DNA from 4 places in the Stutzerimonas decontaminans genome. Region 2 is predicted to be linked to each of the others. Evidence: predicted binding sites of a transcription regulator. Region 2 holds the regulator's gene; each other region holds the start of a gene.
The links. The regulator FliA, encoded in region 2, starts transcription of late flagellar genes. The targets are predictions, from matches to a motif close to CTAAAGTTTNNNNNNNNNNNGCCGNTAA.
Positions count from the first base shown of each region.

Region 1: the regulator FliA is predicted to act here: its motif matches at 1,698-1,725, upstream of UIB01_RS03075 (methyl-accepting chemotaxis protein).
Region 3: the regulator FliA is predicted to act here: its motif matches at 2,690-2,717, upstream of UIB01_RS03120 (methyl-accepting chemotaxis protein).
Region 4: the regulator FliA is predicted to act here: its motif matches at 1,490-1,517, upstream of UIB01_RS12540 (methyl-accepting chemotaxis protein).

Region 1 covers NZ_CP007509.1:678,135-682,345, forward strand. Annotated here, with positions in the region: gene nfi (deoxyribonuclease V) at 1-39, shown strand, start outside; gene ampD (1,6-anhydro-N-acetylmuramyl-L-alanine amidase AmpD) at 154-705, shown strand; gene ampE (regulatory signaling modulator protein AmpE) at 722-1,558, shown strand; gene UIB01_RS03075 (methyl-accepting chemotaxis protein) at 1,820-3,850, shown strand; gene UIB01_RS03080 (TatD family hydrolase) at 3,864-4,211, opposite strand, start outside.
Region 2 covers NZ_CP007509.1:1,714,421-1,718,631, reverse strand. Annotated here, with positions in the region: gene UIB01_RS08070 (chemotaxis protein CheA) at 1-834, opposite strand, end outside; gene UIB01_RS08065 (protein phosphatase CheZ) at 846-1,640, opposite strand; gene UIB01_RS08060 (chemotaxis response regulator CheY) at 1,664-2,038, opposite strand; gene fliA (RNA polymerase sigma factor FliA) at 2,113-2,838, opposite strand; gene fleN (flagellar synthesis regulator FleN) at 2,856-3,683, opposite strand; gene flhF (flagellar biosynthesis GTPase FlhF) at 3,775-4,211, opposite strand, start outside.
Region 3 covers NZ_CP007509.1:691,077-695,287, forward strand. Annotated here, with positions in the region: gene bfr (bacterioferritin) at 184-651, shown strand; gene UIB01_RS03120 (methyl-accepting chemotaxis protein) at 701-2,623, opposite strand; gene mqo (malate dehydrogenase (quinone)) at 2,833-4,211, opposite strand, start outside.
Region 4 covers NZ_CP007509.1:2,741,634-2,745,844, forward strand. Annotated here, with positions in the region: gene acnA (aconitate hydratase AcnA) at 1-1,251, shown strand, start outside; gene UIB01_RS12540 (methyl-accepting chemotaxis protein) at 1,597-3,165, shown strand; gene UIB01_RS12545 (alpha/beta family hydrolase) at 3,208-3,900, opposite strand; gene ccoN (cytochrome-c oxidase, cbb3-type subunit I) at 3,963-4,211, shown strand, end outside.

The DNA.
Region 1 (4,211 bases), 1.0 Mb from region 2:
GAAAAGGCCGCTGCACGCCGCATGGCCGGCAACGCCTAGTAGCTGGCGCTCCTGTCAGGTTGTAACCGCGATTGCCAGCCGTGGCGGCTGCGCTTGCAGGCGCCGTCGTGCAGGCGCTAGCCTGCGGGCTTGCTGTCAGCATGGACCTTCAAGATGCATCTGGATTGCGCCACCGGCTGGTGTCATGGCGTCCGCCACTGCCCGTCGCCGAACTTCAACCAGCGTCCGGCCGGCGAGATATCCCTGCTGGTGATTCACAACATCAGCCTGCCGCCGGGGCAGTTTGGTACCGGCAAGGTTCAGCAGTTCTTCCAGAATGCACTGCAGCGCTGCGAGCATCCGTTCTTCGAAGAAATCGCCGAACTGCAAGTCTCGGCGCATTTTCTCATCGAGCGTGATGGCGCGATCACTCAGTTCGTCTCCTGTCTGGACCGTGCTTGGCATGCCGGTGTGTCCTGTTTCGATGGCCGTGACGGCTGCAATGATTTCTCAATTGGCATCGAGCTGGAGGGGACTGATGACCAACCCTTCAGCGAGGCGCAGTATCAGGCGCTGATCGAGCTTTGCCGGGTTCTTCAGGGCGCCTATCCGGCCATCACCCCCGAGCGGGTTTGCGGTCACAGCGATATCGCCCCCGGGCGCAAGACCGACCCCGGCCCGGCATTCGACTGGCAGCGGTTGCGCACGGCTACCATTACCTGCTGACGAAAGGAAAAGAGCGATGAGTTTTCTGGTAATCCTGCTCGTGCTGCTGGTGGACAAATTTTCCGACTGGCGACCACGCCTGCAGAACGATGGACCCTGGCTGACGCGACTGCGTCAGGCCGAAACCAGCCCCAGCCTGCAGCGGGCGCCCTGGCTTGTACTGCTTCTGCTGGTGCTGCTGCCGGTGGCGCTGCTCGGCCTGCTGCTGGCGGCGCTGGAGCCTCTGGCGTACGGCTGGCTAAGCCTGCCGCTGCATCTGCTGGTGCTGCTCTACAGCCTGGGCCGTGGGCATGCCAAGTCCGAGCTCGGTACCTTCCGCGATGCGTGGCGACGCGGTGATCAGGAGGCGGCGGCACTGGCCGCCGAGCGGGACATCGGCTTGCAGGAGCAGGATCCGCCCAGCCTGCTGCAGGCGGTGCAGACACGGCTGCTGTGGAAGAGCTACGAGGGTTTTTTCGCCGTCATCTTCTGGTACCTGCTGCTGGGGCCGATGGCGGCCTTGGCCTACCGGTTGCTGGCGCTGTGCGCCGAACATGCCGAGCTAGAAGGATTGCGCGAGCGCGCCGAGCAGCTGCGGCATGCTTTCGACTGGCTGCCGGTGCGGGTGCTGCTGGGCAGCTTCGCCCTGGTCGGCAACTTTGTCGCCGTCAACCGGGCATTGCTGCACGAGTTGCTCAGCTGGGATGTGTCTGCGCGGCGCCTGCTGGCTGATGCGGGCCCGCTGGCTGCCGACCTGTCGCCTCAAATCGATGGTGAGGCGGGCATCGCCCGGCTCGATGGAATAGCCGCATTGCTGGTGCGCACACGGGTCTTCTGGTACGCGGTGATTGCGGTCCTGACCCTCCTCGCCTGAGCAGGAGCAGGCCCAGTGAATGGCCAGCCATCAAATTGCTGGATGGCCATTCGCGCGCCGACACGCTGCAGCCTGCGAGCCAGAGCGGCTGCGCCTGTGGCAGCAACCGCTTGTCGGATGGCCATCATTTGGCTATTACCTTAAGTTACAAAAGCACCTACCGATATCCCGTATAACCCGGGCAGATGCCACTCTCTGACGAGCCCTGCTGCGCGCTGCAATTGCGTGCAAGCCCATACCAATAAAATTGGGAGACGTCGTGTGAATAGTCTGTTGTATCCCGCGATCGCGTTCATGAACCGCCTGAGCTTCGGCATGAAGTTCAGCCTGGTCAGCGTCCTGTTCTTCGTTCCCATGTTGCTGAGCAATTACTACCTGGTGCGCGATTCATACCGGGCGTTCGTCGGCACCCGCACGGAATTGCAGAGCCTGGAGCTGCTCGGCTCGACCCTGCAGGTGCGGCGCAGCATGGAGGACTGGAAGGACCTCGTGCGAATCGAGTCGATCATCGGCCAGACCGGCAATGTCGAGGCGCTGCAGACTCGTTTGAACCGTGTCGAAGCGGAGCTGGCAGCGCAGCTGCAGGCCCTTGCGCCGGTCGGCGATGCGCCCGAACAGGTGGCCGAATTCAATGCTCGCCGCGATGGTCTGGTAGCCGGGCTGAATGCCGCCCAGGCCGAGCAATCAGTACAGTCCAAAGCTGCCATGGCAGAAACGCTGCTGGGGCAGTCGCAGGTGATGATCAAGCTGGTCGCCGGGCAGTCCGGTCTCAGCCAGGACCTCGAGCGCGAGGTACGTCTGCTGGCCGAGCTGCTGACTACGGTAACCCCGGCCATCAGCGCATCGCTCGGCGAGGGCCGCGCGGTGGGCTCCTACACCTTCGGCCAGGGCTACCTGAACTCCGATGCCAGCAACACGCTGGACAACCTCGTGCTGGAGCTGGAAAAGCAGCAGGCGCAGTACGCCGCGCAACTGCAGGATGCTCTCGGCGCGAGCGAGGCCGCGCGGCGCAAGCTCGATTCCTTCGCCAACGCCAGCCGTGAGTCGCTGCAGGCGAGCAGCGACATCCTGCAGGACGAGGTGATCATGGCCGATGCGCTGGACCGCCCGTGGGAGCAGTTCTACGAGCGCATCAGCGCCGAGATGGCGAAGACCTACCAGCTCAACGATGCCATCCTCGGTTACCTCGAGGTGGAGCTGGCCGAGCGGCTGGAGCAGAAGCGCCTGTTGATGACGTTGCTGCTCTCGGCGCTGGCGGTGGTGCTGTGCCTTGTGGCGTACCTGTATGCCGGTTTCTACGCTTCGACACGCGCCTCGCTGCACAACCTGGGTGAGATCATGGGCAGGGTTGCCGGTGGCGACATGACCGTCCGCTATCAGGTGCAGAGCCGCGACGAATTGGGCGAGCTGGGGCAGGTGTTCAATACCACCGTGGCGCAGATCCGCGAACTGATCGAGCGCGTCGGTCAGACGGTCGCCGAGGTCGAGCGCCAGGCGCAGCGGGTCGAAAGCGTCTCCGGCGAGAGCAACCAGACCGTGTCCGAGCAGCGCGGCCAGATCGAGCAGGTCGCCACGGCGATGAACGAGATGTCCGCCACGGCCCAGGAGGTTGCCAGCAGTGCCGAGGCGGCGGTAGGCAGCGCGCAGAGCGTCAACGAGGAGACCGTCAGCGGTCGCGAGCTGGTGGTGGCGCAGGTCGGTGGTATCCAGCGGCTGGCTGGTGAAATCGAGCAGTCGGTGCAGGTGATCAACCAGTTGGCTGGTGATAGCAAGGCGATCAGCCAGGTGCTGGACGTTATCAAGACGATTGCCGAGCAGACCAACCTGCTGGCACTCAATGCCGCCATCGAGGCAGCGCGTGCCGGGGAGCAGGGGCGTGGCTTCGCGGTGGTTGCCGATGAGGTGCGCGGGCTGGCGCAGCGGACGCAGAAGTCCACCGCGGAAATCGAGCAGATGATCGCGCGTCTGCAGAACGGCGTCGGCGCGGCGGTGAAAACCATGCACGCCAGCCATGCGCTTGCCGAAGACACCGTCGGCCAATCCGGGCAGGTGGAGCAGGCGCTGGAGAATATCCTTGGTGCGGTCGGGCTGATCGTCGATCAGAACCAGCAGATCGCGGCGGCGGCGGAGCAGCAGACTGCGGTGGCGCACGATATCGATCGCAACATCGTTGCCATCAACGAGGCCGGCCAGCGGACCGCCGAGGGAGCGGGGCATACCGAGCAGGCGAGCCGCGAGTTGTCTCAGCTGGTGGGACGGCTGCAGCAGCTGATCGGCGCGTTCCGGGTCTGAGCACGGGCAGCGTTCAGGGCTGCGGCCAGCCGAACAGTTCACAGCTGTTGCGATAGCTGGCTGTGGCCAGCTCTTCGGCGCTGACACCCTTCAGCTCGGCCAGCATCCGGCAGATATCGGGCAGCAGTTCCGGGCTGTTGCGCTCGCCGGCGTGGCCGGCTGGTGGAATGTCCGGCGAGTCGGTTTCCAGCACGATGGCATCCAGCGGCAACTGTTTCAGCACCCGCTGCATGCGCTGCGCCTGCGGCCAGGTGCCGGCGCCTCCGAGCCCGAGTTTGAAGCCCAGGCGCAAGTACTCCCGCGCCTCTTCCCAGCTGCCACTGAATGCGTGCACGACACCCGCGCGCTCCAGCTTGTGTCG
Region 2 (4,211 bases):
CTGATCGAGCAGCGCTTCGAACTCGTCATCGCTGATCTCATCAGTGGCGCTGGCACTGCCGACCGGCGCAGCACTCGACGGCGCAGCGGGTTCAGCGCTTACGCTGCCAACGGGCTCGAACTTGCCCTTGCCATGCAGCTGATCGAGCAGAGCCTCGAATTCGTCGTCGGTAATCTCATCGCTGGTCGGTGCAGCGACCTCAGGCTCGGGTGCCGTGCTGGATGCACTGGCCGAGAACTGACCTTTGCCATGCAGCTGGTCGAGCAACGACTCGAATTCGTCGTCAGTGATTTCGTCAGCGCCACCGCTTGCCGGCGCGGCTGCAGACTCGCCGGCTGGCGGCTGAACGGCGTCGAGCAGCTGCTCGAATTCGCTGTCGTCAGCTTCGACCTGGGGCTCGGGCATAACCGGCGTCTCGACCGGAGCCGCCGGTTCGTCAGCAGAAGCGGGTTCTGCCAGACGCGCCAGAGCGGCGAGTAGCTCGCGTGAGGCGGGAGTCGGCTCGACGCGCTCGCGGACCTGACTGAACATCTCGTTCACGGAGTCGAGGGCCTGCAACACGACATCCATCAGTTCGGAGTCGACGCGACGCTCACCCTTGCGCAGGATGTCGAAGACGTTTTCGGCGATATGGCAGCACTCCACCAGCTCATGGAGCTGAAGAAAGCCCGCACCGCCCTTTACCGTGTGGAACCCGCGAAAAATCGCATTGAGCAACGCCATGTCATCGGGGCTGCTTTCCAGCTCCACGAGTTGCTCGGACAATAGTTCGAGAATCTCGCCGGCCTCTACCAGGAAATCCTGGAGGATTTCTTCATCGGCGTCGAAGCTCATATTCACTTCCCCTAAAAGCCCAGGCTTGAAAGCAGATCATCGACATCGTCCTGGCCGGAAACGACGTCTTCACGCATATCGGCATGCATCTGCGGACCTTCACCGTTGGAAGGCATTTTTTCTTGTTTTTTCTTCTCTTGCTCGGCACGCATGGCATCGCGGTCGTGCTGGATGCCGGCGACGCGGTCGACCTGCCCCGCCATGAGGACGAGATTGAGCAGGTTGCTTTCAAGCTCGGTGATGAGGCGGGTCACCCGCTTGATCACCTGGCCGGTCAGATCCTGGAAGTCTTGGGCAAGCATGATTTCGCTGAGATTCTGCGACAGCTGGCTGCCGTCATTCATGCTGCGCTGGAGGTATTGGTCGATGCGCTTGACCAGCTCGCGGAATTGCTCGGCATTCATTTCGCGACGCATGAAGCGCTGCCAGTCGGCCGTCAAGCTCTGGGCCTCGTAGCTCACGTAGTTCACCAGCGGAGCGGACTCCTCCACCAGATCCATGGTGCGATTGGCGGCCTTCTCGGTCATCTCCACCACGTAGGACAGGCGATCGGTCGCATCGGTAATCGGTGACGGATCGCCCCCGGTAGCGCAGGTATCCATCTCGAGCTTGACGATAGCGTTGTGCAGCTCGCGGGTGAGCTTGCCAACCTCCAGATAGAGCCCGTGATTGCGCACCTGATTGAGCTCGTTGAACATCTGCGTCGCTTCATCGAAGCGGCCCTGCTGCAGACTTTCGATCAGCTTGGGTGCATGGGCCTTCAGAGTCGCTTCGAACTCTGCCAGGCTTTGATCTGCTTGCGTCATAGTGCCCTCGCGGCGTTGCTGCTTCAGCCGTTGACGCGCTCGAAGATCTTCTCGATCTTCTCCTTGAGCACCTGGGCAGTAAAAGGCTTGACCACATAGCCGTTAACCCCGGCCTGTGCCGCCTCGATGATCTGGTCGCGTTTCGCCTCGGCTGTCACCATCAGTACTGGCAGGTGCTTGAGGCGCTCATCAGCGCGCACGGTGCGCAGCAGATCGATACCGCTCATGCCCGGCATGTTCCAGTCGGTGACGAGGAAGTCGAAGCTGCCGCTCTTCAGCATTGGCAGCGCGGTGGTGCCGTCATCCGCTTCGGCGGTGTTGGTGAACCCCAGATCACGCAGGAGGTTCTTGATGATTCGTCTCATCGTCGAGAAGTCATCGACGATGAGGATTTTCATGTTCTTGTCCAAGTCGACCTCCGTAAGTCCAAAAATGCCTCAGCAAACCGAGCACGTCATACCGCAAACAATCGTCAATTGGCGCGCCATTCGCCGAGGCGTGCACGCAAGCGCGCAGCACACTGGCTATGCAACTGGCTCACACGCGACTCGCTAACTCCCAGCACCTGCCCAATTTCCTTCAAGTTCAATTCTTCGTCGTAATACAGCGACAGCACCAGCTTCTCGCGCTCGGGCAGGTTGGCAATGGCGTCGGCCAGGGCCTGCTGAAAGCGTTCGTCCTCGAGATCGCGGAAGGGCTCAGGGTGGGTACTGGCAGCATCCTCCTGAAGCTCGCCGTGCTCACCCTCCTGCAGCAGATCATCGAAGCTGAACAGGCGGCTGCCCAGCGTATCGCCGAGAATGCCGTAATACTCATCGAGGCTTAGCTTAAGTTCGGCCGCAACCTCGTGATCTTTAGCGTCGCGACCGGTTTTCGCCTCGATCGCCCGAATCGCCTCGCTGACCATCCGCGAATTGCGGTGCACCGAGCGCGGCGCCCAGTCGCCCTTGCGCACTTCGTCGAGCATGGTGCCGCGAATGCGGATACCGGCGTAGGTTTCGAAACTGGCACCCTTGCCGGCGTCGTATTTCTTAGCTGCTTCCAGCAGTCCGATCATTCCAGCCTGAATCAGATCGTCGACCTGCACGCTGGCAGGCAGACGCGCCAGCAGGTGGTAAGCGATTCGCTTGACCAGCGGGGCGTACTGATCGATCAGGCGGTACTGCGCATCCTTTGCCTGAGCCTTGCTGTAATACATAGCGGATCCGGCACCTGTCATTCGTGGCTTTGTGAAGCGGGGGTGATGAGACGCTCTACGAAGAATTCGAGATGACCACGCGGCGTGGCGGGCAACGGCCAAGTATCGACCCTCTGCGCGATGGCCTTAAACGCCAGCGCGCATTTAGATCGCGGGTAGGCTTCATAGACCGCACGCTGCTTCTGTACAGCCTTGCGCACAGCCTCATCGTAAGGCACGGCACCGACATACTGCAGCGCTACATCCAGAAAGCGCTCGGTGACCTTGGTCAGCTTGGCGAACAGGTTGCGCCCTTCCTGCGGAGCATGAGCCATATTGGCGAGCACCCGGAAACGGCTGATGCCGTAATCACGGTTAAGCAGTTTGATCAGCGCGTAGGCATCGGTGATCGAGGTCGGCTCATCGGTGACGACCAGCAGCACCTCCTGCGCGGCGCGCACGAAGCTCACTACTGAATCGCCGATACCAGCCGCGGTGTCGATGATCAGCACGTCGAGCTCGTCGCCGAGCTCGCTGAACGCCTGGATCAACCCCGCGTGCTGCAGCGAAGACAACTGCACCATGCTCTGCGTGCCGGATGCGGCCGGCACTACGCGGATGCCGCCCGGCCCCTGGATCAGCACGTCGCGCAGATCACATTCGCCGGCGATGACGTCGGCCAGGGTGCGCTTGGTGGTAAGCCCCAGCAGCACGTCGACGTTGGCCAGGCCGAGGTCGGCGTCAAGCAACACCACACGTCGGCCAAGGTCAGCCAGCGCCAGTGCCAGATTGACCGACACGTTGGTCTTGCCGACGCCACCCTTGCCGCCGGTCACCGCAATCACCTGTACGGGATGCATACCCATGTTCACATGCCTATATCTTGCTGGGGCCTTGCGGCCGGCGATGCGCCCGCATGGCACGCATCTGATTCATTCAGGTACTGCTGTCGCAGCATCATCCGGCCCGCCGTGACGAGCCGTTGTACAACCCGGCGAACATATCGGCCATGGTTTCCTCGCTCGGTTCCTCGCCGGATTGCAGACTCACCGCGCGACTGACCAGTTGATGGCTGCGTGGCAGGTGCAAGTCGTCCGGAATCCGGGGGCCGTCCGCGAGGTACGCTATCGGCAAGTGCTGGCTGATCGTGAGCCCAAGCACATCACCGAGGCTGCCAGCCTCGTCCAGCTTTGTCAGGATACAGCCAGCCAGGCCACAGCGACGATAGTTGTGCCACGCCGCCTTGAGCACCTGGCTCTGGCTGGTTGCAGCCAGCACCAGATAATTCTTCGATTTGACGCCCTTGTCGGACAGCGCCTCGAGTTGCATACGCAGCGTCGGATCGCTGGCGGGCAGACCGGCGGTGTCGATCAGGATCACCCGCTTGCGCGCCA
Region 3 (4,211 bases), 1.0 Mb from region 2:
CCCCGCGCCGGCGCAGGAGTTCGCCGGCAAAGTGTTGCCAATGACGTGACCACACGGTCGCTTTCTGCCCGGGCTCTGCCACACTGAAGCTGGCGCGCTGCGGCTGCGCAGCGCTTGACCGGCACAGACTCAGCGGGGATGCTTGCCCGCTGTTGAAGACGCATCAGTCATGGGGAATAGGCAATGCAAGGCCAGGCACCGGTAATCGACTATCTGAAGGAGCTGTTGCGCGGAGAATTGGCGGCGCGCGACCAGTATTTCCTGCACTCGCGGATGTATGCCGACTGGGGCTTCAGCAAGCTCTACGAGCGCATCAACCACGAGATGGAAGAAGAGACGCAGCACGCCGATGCACTGTTGCAGCGCATCCTCTTTCTCGAAGGCACGCCGGACATGACGCCGGAGCCGATCAATCCGGGCCATACCGTTCCGGAAATGCTGCGCAACGATCTGGCGCTGGAGTACAAGGTGCGTGCCGCGCTGGCCCAGGGCATCGCGCTGGCCGAACAGCACGGCGACTATCCGACCCGCGATATGCTGGCGCTGCAACTGCACGATACCGAGGAAGACCACGCCTACTGGCTCGAGCAGCAGCTCGGGCTGATCGACCGCATCGGCCTGCAGAACTACCTGCAATCCCAGGCCAGCTGAGCCTTCGCCCGGCGAGACATGGCCTGTCTCGCCGGGCGCTTGCGTTCCGTCAGAGCCGGAAGCGGCTCACCATCATCTGCAACTGACCGCCCAGACGGGCCAGCTCGGTGCTCGACGCCGCGGTTTCCTCGCTGGCTGCAGCGGTCTGTTCCGACACGTCACGCACGTTCACCACGCTACGGCTGATCTCTTCGGCTACCGCACTCTGCTCTTCGGCGGCCGCGGCGATCTGCTGGTTCATCGCCTGAATGTTCGAAACGGTACGGGTAATGCTGCTGAGCGAAGCGCCAGCACGGCGCGCCAGTTCGACGCCGCTGTCGGTCAGGTCGCGGCTGGTGTGCATGATCGCCGCGACCTGCTGGGTGCCGTTCTGCAGTGCGGCGACCAGCCCCTCGATCTCCTCGGTGGATTTCTGCGTACGTTGCGCCAGGCCGCGCACCTCATCGGCGACCACGGCGAAACCACGTCCGGCCTCTCCGGCGCGGGCGGCTTCGATGGCGGCGTTGAGCGCCAGCAGATTGGTCTGCTCGGCCACGGCGCGGATCACCGTCATCACGCTGCCGATCTTGTCGCTTTCGCTCTGCAGCGCGGTCATCGCCTCGGTGGAGCGCACCACGGCGTCGGCCATGCGTTCGATCTGGTTGACCACCTCGAGCACCACACGGTCGCCTTCGCGGGCTTCGCCGTCCGCCTCGGTGGCGGCCAGGGCTGCCTGCTCGGCATTGCGCGCGACTTCCTGAACGGTGGCCGACATCTCGTGCATGGCGGTGGCGACCTGGTCGGTCTCCTCTTTCTGGCTGTTCACGCCGGCACTGGTCTGCTGGGTGACCGCCGACAGCTCCTCGGCGGCGGCGCTGATCTGGCTGACGCCATCGCGGATGCCGCCGATTAGCTCGCGCAACGTCGAGCCCATTTGCTGAATGCCACGCTGTAGCACGCCCAGCTCGTCGCGACGCTGGATCTGCGCGGTTTCGCTGAGGTCGCCGGAGGCGATGCGCTCGACATCAGCCAGGGTGGCCCGCAGCGGCAGGATGATCTGCCGGGTAATGACCCAGGCGGCCAGCACACCGAGCACCAGCGCCAACAGTGTGCTGACGATCAGGCGGCTGCGTGCATCGCCGCTTTCGATATCGAGACGGTCGAGCTGGAACTGGTAGAGCGAGTCGCTGATGCGGACGATTTCCTTCTGCTGATCGGTCATCTCCTGGCGTGCCTTGGCGATCGCCTGGGTGGCCGTCTCCAGCGACTCGATGGCGCCGCGGTACTCGCCGAGCACCGAGCGGACCTGCTGCATTGCGGCGCCGCTGTCGGCGTCGAGAGCTCCGGCCTGGCGGCCTAGCGTGGCCTGCGCGGTATCAAGCTGGGTGTAGATGGCCTTAACGGCATCGTTGGCCGGTGCTGCCATATAGACGCGCAGCAGGTATTGCGCGCGCTGCACGTCTTCCTTGATCTGGCTGATCGCCAGGAGCTGCGCGAAGCGATCTTCTTCATAGTCCGGCAGCTGCAGCACATGATTGGTGACGCCGGCGGTCAGCTCGCCCAGGCGAGTGGCGGCGCCATCGATGGTGGTGCGCGCGGCGTTGGCCTGCGCATAGGCCTTGCGCATGTCGTTCAGCGAATTCTGATACTGCGCGTTGTAGCCGGCCTGCTCTTTGAGCTGAGTGACGTTGATCGGATTCTTGAACGTATTGAGCAGCTTGGTCTGCTGCGCCAGGTAGATGCCGAGGTTCTTGTCCAGCCGTTCGGTGGACTCGGCGTCGCCGTTGGCCAGCATGAACTGCAGACGGGCGATGCGCAGATCGGTCAGCGTCTTGTTCAGCAGCGAGATTTCGGTCATCCAGCCGCTGCGTTGGATGACGCTGCCAAGGCTGCCCCAGCCATTCCAAGCGAGGATGAGGGTCAGGACCAGCACGGCGCCGAAGCCCAGTGCGAGTTTCCTGCTGACGCCAATGTTTGCAAACCAGTTGTTCATTGAAATACCACTTGGGGGACGATCAGATGGGCCGCGACAGACCGTCGACAGCAGAGGCATGCCGTGTTCTCGGCACCATGGATAGTGACTTGAGGGTGTTCTAAATATGACGCCATAAAGTCGACGAATGGTCGTCGAGGCTTCTGCGACGTCGGCGAACGGCCCACAAGTCACGAAGAACCCGCAAGGCGGATTCTTCGTGCACCGGATCAGTTCGGCGAAATTTCCAGGGTGGCCGCTGCAGCCGTATCGAGCTGCAACCGCTGGCTGGTCATGGTACGCACCTGTTCGGTGAGGGCTGCGTCATCGTTCAGCGCGAGACCGTAAGCCGGGAACATGTTCTTGAGTTTCGCCTGCCAGGCAGCCGATTCGACCTGCGACTTGAAGGTGGTTTTCAACAGGTTGAGCATGATCGGCGCGGCGGTCGAGGCGCCAGGCGAGGCGCCCAGCAGCGCGGCAATGGAGCCGTCCGCAGCGCTGACGATTTCAGTGCCGAATTGCAGTACACCGCCTTTCTCCGGATCGTCCTTGATGATCTGGACGCGCTGCCCCGCGGTGATCAGCTCCCAGTCGTTGGCATCAGCCTCCGGGAGATAGTCCTTCAGCTCGGCGATACGATCTTCCTGGCTGAGCATGAGCTGGCCAACCAGGTATTGGCTGAGATCGAGGTTATCCAGGCCGGCCTGGACCATCGGCACGGCGTTGTCAGTGCTCAAGGAGCCGGGGAGGTCCATCAGCGAACCGTTCTTCAGGAACTTGCTCGAGAATGTGGCGAAGGGGCCGAACAGCAACACTCGCTCGCCATCGATCACGCGGGTATCCAGGTGCGGCACGGACATCGGGGGCGAACCGACCGATGCGAGACCGTAGACCTTGGCCTGATGCTGCGCGACAACCTCGGGGTTGCGTGTCATGAGGAACTGGCCACCTACCGGAAAGCCTGCGTAGCCCTTGGCTTCGGGAATGTCGGCCATCTGCAGCAACTTCAACGCGCCGCCGCCGGCGCCGATGAAGACGAAGCGCGCCTTTACGCTGGTCTCGGTTCCGCCGTCAGCGAGATTGGCGGAGACGACGGTCCAGGTGCCATCGTCGTTGCGCACGATGTCGCGCACCTCATGCTGCAGCTGCAGCTTGACCTGCTCGCTTTTGCTCAGAGCGTCGAACAGCTGACGGGTGATCTCGCCGAAGTTCACGTCGGTGCCGATCGGCATGCGGGTGGCTGCGACCTGCTGGGCGTCGCTGCGCCCGTTCATCACCAGCGGAATCCACTCGGCAATCTGCTGCGGCTGTTCGGAGTATTCCATGCCCTTGAAAAGTGGACTCTGATGCAGGGCTGCGTGGCGCTTGCGAAGGAAGTCGATATTGCGCTCGCCCCAGACGAAGCTCATGTGCGGGACGGCGTTGATGAACCGGCGCGGCTCCTGAAGCACCCCGCGCTCGACCTGATGAGCCCAGAACTGCTTGGAGACTTCGAACGATTCGGCAATGCTCACGGCCTTGCTGATGTCGATGCTGCCGTCGGCTTTCTCCGGCGTGTAGTTGAGCTCGCAGAAGGCGGAGTGCCCGGTGCCGGCGTTGTTCCAGGCAT
Region 4 (4,211 bases), 1.0 Mb from region 2:
GACTACCTCGAGCGTGCCGGTCTGACCCGCTATCTCGATGAACTCGGCTTCAACCTGGTGGGCTACGGCTGCACCACCTGCATCGGCAACTCCGGCCCGCTGCCAGATGCCATCGGCCAGGCGATCACCGAGAACGATCTGATCGTCTCATCAGTGCTGTCCGGCAACCGCAACTTCGAAGGGCGCGTGCATCCGATGGTAAAGGCCAATTGGCTGGCCTCGCCGCCGCTGGTGGTCGCCTTCGCCCTGGCCGGCACCACACGCATCGACATGGACCGCGAACCGCTGGGCTACGACGCGCAGAACCAACCGGTGTACTTGAAAGACATCTGGCCAAGCAGCGCGGAAATCGCCGAAGCGGTGGCGAGCATCGATGGAGAGATGTTCCGCAGCCGTTATGCCGACGTGTTCAGCGGCGACGAGCACTGGCAGAAGATTCCGGTCAGCGCGGGGGACACCTATGCGTGGGACGCTGGCTCCAGCTACGTGCAGAATCCGCCCTACTTCGAGGATATCGGCCAGCCACCGACCCCGCCGGCGGATGTCGAGAATGCTCGCGTGCTGGCCCTGTTCGGCGACTCGATCACCACCGACCACATCTCGCCGGCCGGCAATATCAAGGCCAGCTCACCAGCTGGCATGTACCTGCAGTCGCTGGGCGTGGCACCGGAGGATTTCAACTCCTACGGCTCCCGCCGCGGCAACCATGAAGTGATGATGCGCGGCACCTTTGCCAATATCCGCATCAAGAACGAGATGCTCGGTGGCGAAGAAGGCGGCAACACGCTCTATCAGCCGAGTGGCGAGAAACTCTCGATTTATGATGCCGCCATGCGCTACCAGGCCGAAGGCGTGCCGCTGGTGGTGATCGCAGGCAAGGAGTACGGCACCGGTTCCAGTCGCGACTGGGCGGCCAAGGGCACCAATCTGCTGGGCGTAAAGGCCGTCATTGCCGAGAGCTTCGAGCGTATCCACCGCTCCAACCTGATCGGAATGGGCGTGCTGGCGTTGCAGTTCGTCGACGAGCAGACGCGCCAGTCGCTGGGCTTGAACGGTACGGAGAAGTTGTCGATCCGCGGGCTCGGCGCCGATATCACGCCACGGCAGATGCTGACGGTTGATGTGGAGCGCGCCGACGGCTCACGGGGCTCGTTCCAGGTGCTGAGCCGCATCGATACGCTCAACGAGGTGCAGTACTTCAAGGCCGGCGGCATCCTGCACTACGTTCTGCGCCAGCTCATCGGAAGCTGATCGAAAACCGGAAACGCCGATGCGAGTCCTTTCGCATCGGCGTCCGCCGGTCCTTCGGCGAGTGGTTTTCCAGCTGCCCAGACGTCCATGCCCGCTGCCCGGCTCCCTCAAGCTACTTCGCATCGCGAAGCACCCGGACATGCGCCGACAATGGCGAAAACCCGTGACAAAACCATTAAGCCTTTGTTGCCGTTGGTCGCCTGTGGGCGATAGAAGCTGATCCCGGAATCAGCTTTCGCTCAAGAACGCCAGTCTCCGGCCGACCAACTGGTCAGCCCGACCGCTTAAAAAAATATAAAGGTCGGGTGCGCCACCCTACGATTTCTCTGCCAGGCGTGATAGTCGATGCGTAACAACCAGCCCGTAACCCAGCGTGAATACGCCTTTCCTGACCAGCAACGTCTCATCTCGACCACCGACCTCAAAGGTCAGATCACCTACTGTAATGACATATTCGCCGAAGTCAGCGGCTTCGCTCGTGACGAACTGATCCGCGCACCACATAACCTGGTACGCCATCCAGATGTGCCGCCTGCCGTTTTCGACCACATGTGGACGACCCTCAAGCAGGGGAAGCCGTGGATGGGTATCGTCAAAAACCGGCGCAAGACCGGCGACCACTACTGGGTCAACGCCTATGTCACGCCAATTCTCGACCAGCAGCGGCAGGTGACGGGCTACGAGTCCGTGCGCACCAAGCCGACACGTGAGCAGGTGCAGCGCGCCGAAGCACTGTATGAGCGAATCAACTCCGGCAAGAGCGGCGTACCCCGGAGTGACCATTGGGTCCCGCTGCTGAGCAAGTGGCTGCCCTTTTTGATCGTCAGCCAGCTCGCGTTCCTTGTCGGCGCAGGCTTTGACCATGCGCTAGGTTTCGTCGCCGCAGCGCTGCTTGCCGTCCCGTTCGGGTTTATCGGCATGCAGTGGCAGCAACGGGGCCTGAAGCGCCTGTTGCAGCTGGCGAGCCAGGCCACCAGCGATCCGCTCATCGCACGCATGTATACCGACAGTCGCGGCGTAGAGGCGCAACTGGAAATGGCAATGCTCAGTCAGCAGGCGCACCTGAAGACCTGCCTCACCCGCCTGCAGGACACCGCCGTGCAGTTGCAGGGACAAGCCAAGCAGGCCGACTCGCTGGCACAAAACTGCGCGAACGGTCTGACACAACAGAACCAGGAAACCGAACAGGTAGCGACTGCCATCAATGAAATGGCCGCGACCACGCAGGAGGTGGCAAGCAACGTTGCCCTGGCGGCCGAAGCTACCCGTGAAGCCAGCCGCCTCACCGTGCATGGCCGTGAAGTCACTGCCGAAACACGCAAGGCGATCCAGCAACTGGCCGACTCAGTGGCCAAGACAGGTGAGGCCGTCAACCAGCTGGCGAACGATAGCGATGCAATCGGCGGCGTGGTCGACGTGATCAAGAGCATTGCCGATCAGACCAACCTCTTAGCCCTCAACGCAGCGATCGAAGCAGCACGTGCAGGCGACAGCGGCCGCGGGTTCGCCGTGGTTGCCGACGAGGTTCGGCAACTGGCGCAACGCACTGCCGAAGCCACTGGTGAGATACACAAGTTGATCGAAAAGCTGCAACTGCAGGCGCGCCATGCCGTCCAGACCACCGAGGAAGGTCGCGTGCAGGCCACTCGCGGCGTCGATCAGGTGGCTCAGGCCGACCAGGCCCTCACCGGCATAAACGAGGCAATGGGCAACATCATCGACATGACCACTCAGATCGCCTCGGCAACGGAAGAGCAGAGCGCAGTGGCCGAGGAGATCAGCAACAATGTCACCACCATAGCCCACCTCGCCGACCAGACCTCGGGAGACGCGCGCAGCTCGGCGCTGCTCAGCGAGGGCCTCACAGCAACGGCAGAAGGTCAATACGCGCTGGTGGAGCGCTTCAACCGCTAGGCCTGCCCTACAGCCGGTGTCGCTAGATCCGGCTGCAGCCGCTCACTGCATAATTGCGTGCCGCAGAAATCTGGCAATCGCATCGGCAGCGCTATCCAGATGCTGATCATGGGTCAGTCCCGAACGTTTCAAGGGTTTGAGGTCATGATCGGCCGCGGCTAGCCAATGTAACTCGATCGCTGGAGACAGCGCATACCGCGCAACCGCTTCGCGATCGCCCAATGCATCGCGCTCCCCCTGAACGATCAGCGTCGGTGTCTGCAACGTTGCAAGGTGGGCCACTCTTGGCTTGTCCGGCTTTCCGGCCGGATAGAACGGGTAGCCCAGGCAGACCAGCGCATCGGCACCCAGTTCATCTGCAAGCAAGCTCGCCATGCGCCCGCCCATCGACTTGCCGCCGATGGCCAGCGGTCCTGTGGCCTGCTGTCGCACCAGCGCATGGATTTCCCGCCATTGAGCCAGCAATTGGTCCTGTGGGCTGGGCGGGCGCTTGCTCCCTCCGGCGCGCCGTGCCGCCATGTATGAGAACTCAAAGCGACAGACCGCTACCCCACGTGCGGCAAGGCGTTCAGCCATTTGCGCCATGAACGGGCTATCCATCGGTGCGCCAGCTCCGTGGGCCAGGATCAGGCTCACCGAAGCGCCCTTCGGCGGCTGGTCCCACCGGACGAGATACCCTTTGTCACTTTGTGTGTATTGATCCGGGTCAATACCGGCAGATTGCCCTTTCCCCATCCTTGCCTCGCTTTCTATTAGAAAGAAAAAACTGCTCATTACCCGTGGATGGAAGCCCATACATGAACACAGCAACCAGTACCGCCTACAGCTACAAGGTGGTCCGCCAATTCGCCATCATGACGGTGGTGTGGGGAATCGTCGGGATGGGGCTCGGCGTTTTCATCGCAGCACAATTGGCCTGGCCATTTCTAAACTTCGACCTCCCTTGGACCAGTTTCGGTCGTCTTCGTCCATTGCACACCAACGCGGTGATCTTCGCCTTTGGCGGCTGTGCTCTGTTCGCAACGTCCTACTACTCGGTGCAGCGC